4 regions of the Selenomonas sp. oral taxon 137 str. F0430 genome follow, and region 3 is predicted to be linked to each of the others. Evidence: riboswitches for the same ligand, from Rfam matches in the RefSeq annotation. Region 3 holds a riboswitch; each other region holds the start of a gene.
What was found. A riboswitch is a leader RNA that binds a small molecule or an ion and turns the genes downstream of it on or off. The one in region 3 is predicted to bind molybdenum cofactor.
Positions count from the first base shown of each region.

Region 1: linked by a shared signal. The riboswitch ahead of HMPREF9162_RS06385 (TonB-dependent siderophore receptor) and the one ahead of modA (molybdate ABC transporter substrate-binding protein) in region 3 are both predicted to bind molybdenum cofactor.
Region 2: linked by a shared signal. The riboswitch ahead of HMPREF9162_RS02580 (ABC transporter substrate-binding protein) and the one ahead of modA (molybdate ABC transporter substrate-binding protein) in region 3 are both predicted to bind molybdenum cofactor.
Region 4: linked by a shared signal. The riboswitch ahead of HMPREF9162_RS11615 (hydrogenase small subunit) and the one ahead of modA (molybdate ABC transporter substrate-binding protein) in region 3 are both predicted to bind molybdenum cofactor.

Region 1 covers NZ_AENV01000008.1:234,370-237,557, forward strand. Annotated here, with positions in the region: gene HMPREF9162_RS06385 (TonB-dependent siderophore receptor) at 1-1,436, opposite strand, end outside; molybdenum cofactor riboswitch at 1,547-1,678, opposite strand; gene HMPREF9162_RS06390 (methyl-accepting chemotaxis protein) at 1,837-3,188, opposite strand, start outside.
Region 2 covers NZ_AENV01000005.1:269,654-272,841, forward strand. Annotated here, with positions in the region: gene HMPREF9162_RS02570 (methionine ABC transporter permease) at 1-58, opposite strand, end outside; gene HMPREF9162_RS02575 (methionine ABC transporter ATP-binding protein) at 27-1,079, opposite strand; molybdenum cofactor riboswitch at 1,261-1,416, shown strand; gene HMPREF9162_RS02580 (ABC transporter substrate-binding protein) at 1,518-2,648, shown strand; gene HMPREF9162_RS02585 (iron ABC transporter permease) at 2,645-3,188, shown strand, end outside.
Region 3 covers NZ_AENV01000014.1:68,545-71,732, reverse strand. Annotated here, with positions in the region: gene HMPREF9162_RS09790 (molybdopterin-binding protein) at 1-651, opposite strand, end outside; gene moaC (cyclic pyranopterin monophosphate synthase MoaC) at 988-1,464, shown strand; molybdenum cofactor riboswitch at 1,476-1,601, shown strand; gene modA (molybdate ABC transporter substrate-binding protein) at 1,598-2,407, shown strand; gene modB (molybdate ABC transporter permease subunit) at 2,407-3,075, shown strand; gene HMPREF9162_RS09770 (sulfate/molybdate ABC transporter ATP-binding protein) at 3,075-3,188, shown strand, end outside.
Region 4 covers NZ_AENV01000015.1:288,202-291,389, forward strand. Annotated here, with positions in the region: gene HMPREF9162_RS11610 (nickel-dependent hydrogenase large subunit) at 1-216, opposite strand, end outside; gene HMPREF9162_RS11615 (hydrogenase small subunit) at 213-1,301, opposite strand; molybdenum cofactor riboswitch at 1,576-1,718, opposite strand; gene HMPREF9162_RS11620 (hypothetical protein) at 1,822-2,733, opposite strand; gene HMPREF9162_RS11625 (M23 family metallopeptidase) at 2,763-3,188, opposite strand, start outside.

The sequences.
Region 1 (3,188 bases), on a different contig from region 3:
GTCGCTGCACTCTTTGCCTGAACAAAGAAATGCGTACGCCCGGCTGAAAATCGAACAGTATCATCCTTCGTCAGATCGTGTGTAATATTAAGCACAGGGTCAGTTGCGTGTTCTTTACTTTCTTGTTTTGTTTCACTTGAACTCGCGTGATCCTGCGCTACGCTCTCATAACGGAGCCCCAGCGTCATGCGGGTACGTGCGTCAAAACTCCATGCATCCTCCACATAGAACGCTTGCCTCTTATCCGCACCACGCTCGCTGTAACCGGTATTATTCTCGTCCGTATGCCAGTCAATCTTTATATATTTCGCACCAAAGCCGAGCTGATGTTTTGCTCCAAGTGCCGCGGAGGCATTGGTCTCAATACCGTTTCCCTTCGAAAACCACCCGCTGCGATACCACTGAGGTGCGCCTGCGGTAAAGTGTGTGAGACTCCCGCCTTCTCTGGTCAACAGGTTCCGCACCCATAAATTATTATCATCAACCAAATGATAATACTGCACATCATACTGCCACTTATCACTCGGGCGGCTCTCGAACTGAAGGGCAATATTCGACTGCTTAAAGCCGTCATAATGCCAATCCCGTGTTTTGTTATTCTGTTTCATCGGCCTCGTGATGCCGTTCCCTGCTGCAACAGACCAGTTTGTTCCGTTATTGAGCACCGCTCCTGTCACCGGATCAATATTATTGGCAATCTCGGCATCCATATTGGAATAGTAGCCGCTGAGTGTCAGCGTAGATTTTTCCGCCGTCTTGACCTTGATCTTTCCGTCGAAATAGGTTTTCGTATTCTCTTCATTCGGCTGATAGCCATTCGTATGGCGGCGCGAGACATTCACGGCGTAGCTGACGTTCCTATCGCTGCCGCTGTAGCCGATACGCATATCATAAGCATGATGAGAACCTCCGCCAATATGCAAATGCAATCTTCCTGCGCCTTCGCCGTCCTTCGTTGTGACGAGGATCACGCCGCCCTTATAATCCGTCCCGTAGCGTACGGGTCCGGGACCCTTAACGATCTCAACCTTCGCAATCCTGTCTGCGGGAATTGTAGAAAGATCAGCTGCCGCATTCGAGGCAATACCGTTCAGCGGGAATGCGGGTACTCCGTCAATAAAAACTTTTGTCTGACCGACCTCCGCGCCGCGGATGCGCACCATCTTGCTGTTCTTGTCGGCAGGTGCCATGTAAAGCCCCGGCACCTGTGAAAGGATCTCCGAGAGGTCGCGGTAGCCGCGATCCTTGATCTCCTCCGCCGTGATGGTATTCGTCGTGACGAGGTACTTATCCACGCCGTCCGCCTCAACGACAACGTCGCTCGTCTCATACGGCTCGACCGTCGGCGCCGCCTGCGCCTGAGGCAGGAACGCAAAGCCCAGTCCCGCCGTAACCGCTGCGGCAAGAGCCAACCGATACGCGCTCTTTTTCTTCATACCAATCTCCCTTTCTCTTTACAGCTATGAACCGCATATAATAAAAAAGAACCGTTTCCCGTACCGTCGGCACAGCAAACAGTTCCCCTGCCGGTTTCATGCTCCGTCACAGCGGTCGCTGCCGATTTCCTTTTCAGTACGGAAGGGCGCGGCGTTTCCGCCGTTCCCCTGTGAGCAGATTGCTCAGGCGCGATACCATAGGTGCTCCCCGTAGGTATCTTTGCTCGGAACTCGTTTATTTTACAATTTATAATTAATTTTATCAAAGAGAATTAACAAGTGTCAATGACTTTTTTCACACCTTCCCCATATATGAACGACTACATCAAAAGGACGGCACATCGGTACAAATATACGTTGATGTGCCGCCCTTTTTATTGATGAAATGGCTGCTTTCCTTTTAGACGTTAAACCGCCCCACCTCATTCTGCAGATCGGTTGCGATCTGTGCGAGGCTTTCGCTTGCCTCGGCGATGTCGGCGAGCGCCTGCGTCTGCGTATCGACGGATGCCTCAGCTTCGTCAGTCGTGACATCGTTCTCGTGCGCCATGTCCATAAGTTTCGCGGAGACTGCGGCGATCGCTTGGTTCTTCTCATTGAGGCGCTTGGAGGACTCGTTCAGCTTCGTGACGACGCTGTTCGCTCCTGCGACTGCCTCTGCGATCATGTCAAAGCGCCGCTGTGTGCGTCCAAGGTTGACGTTGCTCTCTTCAACCAGTTTCTTCGAGACTTCCATGGTATCGACCGCCTGCTGCGCTTTGGTCTTGAGCTCACCGATGATGCCGCTGATCTCATCTGTAAAGCCGCGCGACTGTTCGGCGAGTTTGCGGATCTCCTCGGCGACGACGGCAAACCCGCGTCCCGCTTCACCCGCGCGCGCAGCCTCGATGGCCGCGTTGAGCGCGAGGAGGTTCGTCTGCTCGGAGATGGACTGGATCATCGCGCTCGCCTCTTCGATGCGCTCCGCGCTCTGATTCGTCTCCTCGACGACGCGCGAGACTTCCTGCGTCGCATCGGAAGTCTCGGCAGACTTCTTGAGGAGATCGGTCAAGATCTCCGCGCCCTCGGTCTGGCGCTTCGCGATGTTCGCGGTCGCCTCGTTCATCTCCTCCATGACCTTGTCGTTGGCTTCGAGGAGCTGCAAAATCTCGTTGGTGTGATCCACGGCATCCTGCGTATCCTTGACCTGTACGCGCGCACTCTCGGCGATGCCGTGAATGCCTTTGCGCACTTCCTCCGCCGAATGCGAGGTGTTCTGCGCAGTCGCAGTCAGCTCTTCGCTCGTCGCGGCGACGGACTGAGACGCACCGTTGATCTTTCCAATGATCTCTCGCAAACTGTTTGCCATACGTGAGAGCGCCGTTACCATCATGCCGATCTCATCGCTGCGAGAAGCATGTATACGCACCTTCGCTCCCTTGTCCTTATCGAGATCAAGATCCGCAAACCGCGTCAGTACCTCACATACGTCGCTGATCGGCGTGATGAGACGCTTTTTAACAAAGAGTGCCAACACAACAACAAGGGCGGCCGCGCAGATAATCGCCAACACAACAGAAAAGATCACCATGTTGCGCGCTTCACCAACAAATACGTTCTCATCCGTGATGGAGTAGATCACCCACGGCGTTGCGTTCTCAAGCCCTTGGAAATGAATTTGACGGAATACATAAACCGCCTCACGCCCCGTCGTCGCCGACTTACGTTCATTGGTATGAATACCTTTTGTCTCATAAATATCTTTTTTTTCAG
Region 2 (3,188 bases), on a different contig from region 3:
CCATGTAGACGGTTTCGCCCAGCGCCTTAGTCAGCAGGGGCATCATTTCGGCGGACATAGCCGATCACCTCCTGTTTCAAATGCTGTGCGGACAGATACGAGATCGCCGCGTCGATCTCCGCGGTTTCGCCGCGCAGACCGATGATCATGCGCCCAAAGGGCTGATCCTTCATCTGGTCGAGCGTGCCGAAGAGCATCGTGACCTCGATATCGGGGAACAGGCGGATCATGTCGGCGAGTACGGGATCATCCGCGTTCTCGCCGAGGAAGGTGAGCCGCAGGAGCATGTAGCTGCCCGGCGTCGGCGACGCCTCGATCGGGTTGCCGCGGAACGCCGTCGGCAGGTCGTTCGAGAGCAGAACGCTGATAAATTCCTTCGTAATCGCTTGCCGGGGCTCGGTAAAGACATCTACAACGTCGCCCTCCTCTGCGATGACACCGCCGTCGAGCACGGCGACGCGGTCGCAGATGTCCTTGATGACCTGCATCTCGTGCGTGATGACGACGACCGTCAGACCGAGCCGGCGGTTGATGTCGCGGATGAGCGCGAGGATGGACTTCGTCGTCTGTGGGTCGAGCGCGGAGGTTGCCTCGTCACACAGCAGCACCTTTGGATCGCCCGCGAGCGCGCGCGCGATGCCAACGCGCTGTTTCTGCCCGCCCGAGAGATGGCTCGGATACGCGTCCGCCTTGTCCGCGAGACCGACGAGCGCGAGGAGCTCCGTGACCTTTGGGCGGATCTCCTCGGCGGAGCGTCCCGCGAGCCGCAGAGGAAAGGCGACGTTGTCGTAGACAGTCGCCGAGGACAGCAGGTTAAAATGCTGAAAGATCATGCCGATGTGGCGGCGCTCTTCGCGCAGTTCGCTCTCGCTCATCGCAGTCAGATCGTGTCCGTCAATGATCACCTCACCGCTTGTTGGGCGCTCGAGCAGATTGATGCATCGGATGAGCGTGGATTTGCCTGCGCCCGAGAGTCCGACGATGCCGTAGATCGTGCCGCGCTCGATGCGCAGATTGATGCCGCGCAGGGCGTGGACGTCGTCCGCGTATGTTTTAATGATATTTTTGAGTTCAATCATATACAGCCCTCCTTTGGGCAAGGTTAGAAACAAACGTAGCACAGACGAGAACTTTTGTCAATGTTTTCGGACGAATGCGAGAGGCTTTGCGCAACTTTTTTCAGATTTTTATCGGATGGGAAAAAGGCGGTGCAGATACTTGTATTGTGGACACCCTCATGCTATACTAATGAAAACTCCATAACGAGGTGTTTTTCGAGCTGCCGGCGCCTACGGCTTTGCTATGGCGCGGCGGCCTGACCGGGACGAACTCGGTCACGGGGGACGGATTGGAAACGGGCGTCCCTTCCGCAGACGCTCGTCGTCTGCATTGTAAAGGAAAACCGGCAGGAGCATGGTGCGCTTTTTCGCGTGCAGTCGATGCCCCCGGATTTCCGGCGGGCATTTTTTGATGCCCGGGCGATGGGATTTCGGCACGTGCCGAGAAAGGGGAATTCAATGAAGGCAGGAACAGAGTTCATGCGGCGCATCTCGGCGCTGCTCGCGTGCGCGGTCACTGCGGCGGCCCTGCTCGCGGGCTGCGGGCAGACGGCAAAACAGGCGGCGGAGCAGACCTCTGCACAGGAGACGTACAAGTTTACGGATCAGGCGGGCAACGCGGTCGAGGTCAAGGCGCCCGTCGAGCGCATGGTCGTCCTCCAGCATCATTCGCTCGACATCATCTGCCAACTCGGCGGACAGGACAAGATTGTCGGTGTCGAGTCGACGTGGCAGCGCGATCTCGGCGACTACATCGCGGACATCTGGCCCGCGATCAAGGAGATGAAAACACCCGGCACGCTCTCGCAGCCCAACATCGAGGAGATCGCCGCGCTCAAGCCCGACATCGTGATCGTCGCCTCGCAGTCGGATCAGGCATCCGCGGCAAAGCTGCGCGAGATGGGCATCCCCGTAGCGGTCATTTCGCTCCGCGGCGAGGGCAAACAGGCGGAGGCGCAGAACCCGCGCCTTTCCAACGCGGACAAGGCGTATACGGACGGGCTGCATAACGCGATCGAGATTCTCGGACATCTCACGGGACGCGATGCGAAGGCAAAGGAGCTCTGGGCGTTCGCCGAGGAGAGCCGCGCGATCGTCGAGAAAGCGGTCGGCGACATTCCCGATGCGGAGCGCGTGACCGCGATCCCCGTGTCGAGCAAGCACATGGTCTACGGCAACGATAAATACGTCGGCTGTATGCTCCTGCGCGCGGGTGCGGTGAACCCGGCGGCAAAGGACATCCAGGGCAACGGCGAGTACAACGTCGAGTCGCTGGCAAAGTGGAACCCCGACGTCATCATCTCGCAGGATCGCTATCCCGAGGTCTACAAGGAACTCACGACCGACCCCGCCTATGCACAGCTGCGCGCTGTGCAGAACGGGAACGTCATCAACGCGCCGTACTGGGCAAAGCCGTGGGGCAACCCGGACGCGGATTCCGTTGCACTCGGCGAGCTGTGGCTCGCGCATATGTTCTACCCGAGCAAGGTGAGCGCGGACGTTGTGCTAGAGCGCGCAAAGGCGTTCTACGAGACGTTCTACGGCGTGCCGTTCACGGGCACGGTAGATGCGGGAATCAAGGCAAAATGACGGGAACAAAATTGTTCACCCATGGGGGGCGGGGCGCACTGTGCGTCCTGCTCCCTTTGGCGTGTATCCTATTTTCACTGACACTCGGAGCGTACTATATCCCCGTGGAGCACGTCTTTCACATCCTCACTGCAGACGTGACAGGGACGCTTCCCGCGGATATCACGCCCATGGAGGTCTCGATGATCTACGACGTGCGCCTGCCGCGCGTCGTCGCCGCCGTGCTCGCGGGCTGCGGGCTGGCGGTCGCGGGCGGCGTCTTTCAGGCGCTCTTTGGCAACCCGCTCGCCAGTCCCTACACCCTCGGCGTCAGCAACGGTGCGGGCTTCGGCGCGGCGCTTGCCATCGTGCTCACGACGAGCGCGGCGGCGGTGCAGATCTCTGCGCTCGCGTTCGGCATCGTCTCGGTCGGGCTGACCTTCCTCCTCGCAGGGCGCAAGAGGAGCGCGCCCGTGACCATGATCCTCTCGGGGATGCTTGTCAGCGCTTTTTTCTCCTCGCTCGTCGCGCTGCTGAAATTCACCGCCGACCCGCAGGAAA
Region 3 (3,188 bases):
GTGCTCCGTTCCGTCGTCCGAGAGACGGTGCTCGTCCACACGCAGCCCGAACGCGCGCAGCTTACTGTCAAGCACGGGCGTAAACGTATCCTTGATGCGCCCATGGAACACCTCGGAGCCTGTCGTCACGACGCCGACTTTCATTTTTCTGTATGGCAAAAGGCGCAGCAGCGGCTCATTGCCCGCCGCAACGCGTACCTGTTCCATAATTCCTTTTTCAATCACAAGAGGGATGACGCGCATCCCTGCGAGCTTTGCCCCCGCCTTCACCGGGTAATGCTGCGCGATCGTCGCGATCATCACGTCGTCGATGTCGTTCACCGCGTCAAGACGCTCCTCGTCGAGCTCAAAAACGCCGTCGACCGTCGCCTTCAGCTCGATCTTGCCCTCTTTCGGCTCGCTCGCCGTCATGTGCTCGTTTTGACAAAGATCGCGCAGGATCGCCGCCGCATCGTTCTCGTGCAGCATCCGCTCGTTCTCTTCCCACACATAGAGATGCTCCTTGCCCAGCCGCAGGAGCACGGGAATGTCGTCCAGCCGGATCACATCGCCCTTGCGGAACCGCGCGCCCTTCGTCCTGCCGCGCACAATCTCGGTAATGTCATGGCAAAGCGTCATACCGACCGCATCCTGCACACGCACCTCACGCATAGTCTCCCCCCGTTCCGTCGGTGCCGGCATCCGCGCGCCCCTATTCGCACAAATGCCGCAATATAATACACAGTTCGAACGAATCTAGAGCGACTCGTTTCAAATTAATATCTAGTTAAAACTCATTCTCACTTATACATTCTTTTTATTGATTATAGCACATCAAATAAATTTTCTCTATGACTTTTTTCACAGCAACCGTGCAAAATAACTAGAATAATTTTGCCTCTGAGCCGGCTCTCACAGTGTTTCTTTTCCATGAAAGTGACAAAAGGCATTGATTTTCTCCCACCACTAGGATATGATGAACACATTAGAACGGAAAGGAGGAGCATCATGCCGAATCTAACGCATTTCGACGAGCACGGCGCCGCCGTCATGGTCGACGTGAGCGGCAAGGAAACGACGCACCGCGAAGCCCTCGCGACGGGCATCATCCGCGTGAGCGAGGCGGTCTATGCCGCCATCGAGGGCGGCACGGCGGCAAAGGGCGACGTCCTCGGCGTCGCGCGCATCGCGGGCATCATGGCGGCAAAGCGCACGTCGGACACGATCCCGCTCTGCCACCCGCTGCCGATCTCGAAATGCACCGTCGACTTCACGCTCACGCGCGATCCGCAGCCGATCGTCCGCGCCGCCGCGACCGTCAAGGTCACGGGCGAGACGGGCGTCGAGATGGAAGCCCTGCACGCCGTCAGCGTCGCGCTGCTGACCGTCTACGACATGTGCAAGGCGATCGACAAGCGCATGGAGATCACGGACATCCGCCTCGAACGCAAGTCCGGCGGCAAGAGCGGCACATTCATCCGCTGACTACAGTCCCCACGGGGAACTCCGAGCAGGACGGCTCTACGGCACGGCTACGAGCTCCTGCCTGACGCACGCGCGTCACGGGGTATGGGAGGAAACCCTCATGCCTACCTATTTTTGTAAAGGAGTATACCAAATGAACCTGAACATCAAGAAAATGCTGACCGTCGCCGTCGCTTCGACGGCACTGCTCGCCGCAGGCTGCGGCGGCGGAGGCAACAAAGCCGCCGACGCGCCGAAGAAAGCCGCCGAGAACGTCGAGCTGCAGGTCTCCGCGGCGGCGAGCCTCACAGACGCCATGAAGGACCTCGCCACGATGTACGAGAAGGATCACTCGAACGTGAAGCTCGTCTATAACTTCGGCAGCAGCGGCGCGCTCCAGCAGGCGATCGAAAACGGCGGCGCCGCCGACGTATTCGTCTCCGCCGCACAAAAGCAGATGAACGCGCTCGATGAGAAGAAGCTCCTCGCCGACGGCACGCGTGTCGACCTCCTCATCAACGACGTCGTCCTCATCACGGCGAAGGACAGCAAGCTGAACCTGCCCGACTTTAAGGCAGTGCTCGATCCCGCAGTCAAGCACATCGCGCTCGGCGAGCCGAAGGGCGTCCCCGTCGGGCAGTACAGCGAAGAGGTCTTTACGAAGCTCGGCATCCTCGATCAGGTCAAAGAGCGTGCCGTCTACGGCTCCGACGTCCGTCAGGTGCTCGCATGGGTCGAGACGGGCGACGCGGACTGCGGCGTCGTCTACGCAACGGATGCAGCCGTCTCCGATAAGGTAAAGGTCGCCGCCGTCGCCCCCGCCGACACGCACAAGCCCATCGTCTACCCCGCAGCCGTCCTCAAGGATGCGCCGCATATGGAAGCCGCGAAAGAATTCCTCACATTCATTCAATCGGATGCAGCGAAGGAAGTCTTTAAGAAATACGGCTTCACCGTGAAATAATGACGGACGAAACACTCTCACCGCTCGTCATATCGCTCCAGGTCTCGGGGCTGGCGACCGTGATCACATTCTTCGTCGGCATCGCGCTCGCATGGGGCGTCCTGCAGATTCGCAGCCGCTTTGCGAGCACCGCCGCCGACGCGATCATCACACTCCCGCTCGTCTTGCCGCCGACCGTCGTCGGATTCTTCCTCCTGCTCTTTCTCGGAAAGCGCAGTACCATCGGGAGTTTCCTCCTCTCGCTTGACCTGCCGCTCGTCTTTACATGGCGCGCGGCGGTCATCGCGGCGGTCATCGTGAGCCTGCCGCTCATGTACCGCACGGCGCGCGGCGCCTTCGAGGCGATCGACCGGAACATGATCCACGCGGCACAGACGCTCAGCGTCAGCAATTGGCGCATCTTTTGGCGCATCGTCCTGCCGAACGCGCGCCACGGCATCCTCGCGGGGCTCGTCCTCTCGTTTGCCCGTGCGCTCGGCGAGTTCGGCGCGACCATCATGTTCGCCGGCAACATTCCGCGGCACACGCAGACGATGTCGACCGCGATCTACGCGGCGGTGCAGGCAAACGACTACGACCTCGCGTTTCGCTGGGCGATCGTCATCTCGCTCTTTTCACTCGTCTTTATCGGCGCCATGAACCTCTATCTCAAGAGTGAGGTGCGCTGATGGAGCTGATTGTAAACATCGAGAAAAAGCTGCGTGATTTCACGCTGCGAACGGATTTCACACTCGGGGACACGACCCTCGCCCTCCTCGGCGCATCGGGCAGCGGCAAGAGC
Region 4 (3,188 bases), on a different contig from region 3:
GCCGAGCGCATGGGACGACGTGCAGACGCCGCAGATGCGCTGGATATATGCCCACGCGTCGCGCGGGTCACGGTCGTGCATGACGAGCTCGAGCCCGCGCCATGCCGTGCCGGAAGAGATCGCATCCTGTACTTTCCCCGTTGCCTCGTCGACCTGAATCTCGACGCGCAGATGTCCCTCAATGCGGGTGATGGGGTCTACAACAACGTGTTTCATTCGTGCACCTCTTTCTCATGCGCGGCGAGTTCTTTCTCATGCATACGTTTCTGCACGAGACTTGCGCCCGCGTGCGCCGCAACGCCGACCGCAGTCGCCACGGCAAGACCTGCGCCGACCATGTCGACGTCGATGCCGTTATACTCCGGGAGACGGCGCGAGAACGGCGCCTGATCCCAGAAGTTCGCATTGCTGCACCCGATGCACGGCGCACCCGACTGGATCGGATACGACATGCCCTGGTACCAGCGGAGATTGCCGCAGGAGTTATAGGTCTCGGGGCCCCTGCAGCCGAGGTGATAGAGACACCAGCCCGCCTTTGCGCCCTCGTCGTCAAAGCGCTCGGCGAACATGCCCGCGTCGAAGAACGGGCGGCGGTAGCAGGTGTCGTGAATACGGTTGCCGTAGAACTGTTTCGGCCGTCCCTCCGCATCGAGCGGCGGCAGCGTGCCGAAGAGGGCGACGTGCATGAGAACGCCCGTCATGACCTCCGGGATCGGCGGGCAGCCGGGGACGGCGATGTAGGGTTTCGCTCCGATGAGCGAGCGGATGCCGCGCGACTCCGTGGGATTCGGCGCCGCCGCCTGAATACCGCCCGAGGTGGCGCAGGTGCCGTAGGCGACAACCGCCTTTGCGCCCGCGGCGACGCGTTTGAGCGTGTGCTCGAAGGAATGCCCGCCCGACATGCAGGTGTATGCATGTGTACCGACCGCAACGCCGCCCTCGACGGCGAGAATGTATTCGCCGTGATACTTCTCCATTGTCTTTTCGAGGTGCTCCTCGAACGGCGCGCCGCAGCCCGCGCTCAGCACATGGCTGTACTCGAGCGCAATGCAGTTCAGTATGAGGTCGGAGGCGAGCGGCGCCCCCGAGCGGATGAACGACTCGTCACAGCCCGTACACTCGTGGCCGTGCAGCCAAATGACGACCGGCAGCGGTTTGACCTCCGCCGCCTCAACGACCTTCGTGAGGTTGTCCGTGCTCAATCCCATGAGCGACGTCAGCGTGACGCAGGCTTTCAAAAAGCTGCGCCGGCTCATACCCTTCGCCAGGTATGCCTCCCATAGACTCTCCCTCTTGTCCACGCTCCTGCCTCCTAACAATAATACACAGGCGATTGCCTTTCGGCACGGATAATAAATTCTTCCTATGAAGATTTTTTATTATTATACACCCGACGGGGCGAAAAAGATATATAATTCGCCCTCTTCCTCCAATCATTTTTATCTGCGCCAATCCCAACTTTATATATAAAAAGGGGACCGCCTCCCGTGCCAAATGCACGACAAACAATCCCTCTGCATCCTGCGCGGCTGCTCATTCCGCACGGTAAGATCGCAAGCAGGTCTTGCGGCAGCGGTTATTCGTCGTTTCCTTTTCGATACGGGAAGGCGCGCGCATTTCTGCGCGTACCCGGTGCGCGCGGGGCGGAAGTCCCCCGGCGCAGGCGCAATATCATAGGCGAAGCCCTTAGATATTTTTGCTCGGAAACGCGGGACGATAGTAATTCTCTATCTGCCCCATAGTTATTTAATGATAGCTTCATACTATCAGGATTCACGCCCGCTGTCAATAATCTACGCGAATACTACGGTAAAATTTTATTTATTGTTTGAATTTCAGCCTGTGCGCGAGTTTTTTCACCGTATCGCGCTCCTTCTCCGCCATGGTGTCCGGGCGGATCTCTGCCGGCTCACCGTCGCGTGCGCTGTCGGCGAGTACCTTTTCGTCCGCGCCGACGGCAATCACCGCGTAGGTGCTGACCGTATTTTTCTTGAGATCCATGACCCGCCGCTGGAGTGTGTAGCGCAGCTCTTTGTAGTCCTCGTCGTGCATGGCGTCCGCGAACTGCGCACGCCCGAACTCGTTGTAGAGGATGAGCTGCCAGTAGGAAATAGTGCCGTCTTTATTCCGGTGCATTTTGCCGCGGTCAACGAACCACCCGCGCCGCTCGTCGCCCTCAACGAAGACCCAGTGCCCCTCTGCAAGTGTGGGCGCTTTGAGATGGGGATTTACTTCGTAGATCTTATCGATCAGCTTTTCGATCTCCGCGGTCACCTCGTCCACGGCGGCATTGATCTCATCCTCATCTTCCGTATCCGCCGTCCTGTCTGCGGCCATGGCGCTCTGCCATGCGTCCTTATCGCCGACATACGCATACCCCACCGGGCGGTCGTCTTTCGTGGGCGGGGCATCCGTTTCGTGTGCGGCATCGGCGCGCGCACCATGCTCATCGGATGATACAGTGCTTTTTTCCTCTGTGCTGTCTTGGCCGCTTTCCTTGCCATCCTGTTTGACGCGGGTATCCTGCGGTTCCTCAACTTCGCCGCCGAGTTCGTCCATCTCCTCGGCGAGCTTCTTATCCTCGCTTGCGGGAGCGTCGTTCTTCGCCTCGTCTGCAGATGTTTCCTCCGCTGTGTTCACCGTGTGGCTCTCCGATTTCTCCGCTGCGATACCGCAAACGGGGAGGAGTAAAATCCCTGCAGCGAGAAGATATGCGAACGATTTTGTTTGCATGACAAGATTCCTTTCTCTCTATCCCTCTATCAAAGGTACGGTGCCGGGTTCACGGGCTGTCCGTTCAGGCGCACCTCATAGTGCAGGTGCGGCCCGGTGGAATGCCCTGTCGAGCCGACATAGGCGATGATCTGACCGCGGCGCACCTGTTCGCCCGCCGTAACGGCAACCGCCGAGGCGTGCCCGTAGCGGGTCATGACACCATTTCCATGATCGATATCAACCATGTTGCCGTAGCCGCTCCCGCTCCACCCGGCGGCAGTGACGACGCCGTCGGCAGTCGCCGTGATGGGTGTGCCGGTGTCGGCGGCAATATCGATGCCCTGATGGAACTCCGCTCCGCCAAAACGCAGACCGTAGGGCGAGCTGATGAAGCCGTCCGTCGGCCATCCGGTCGGGGTCGTGACGGGCGCTGTGCCGCCAAGGCCAGACGCTCCCGGGTAGTTCTTCTGCAC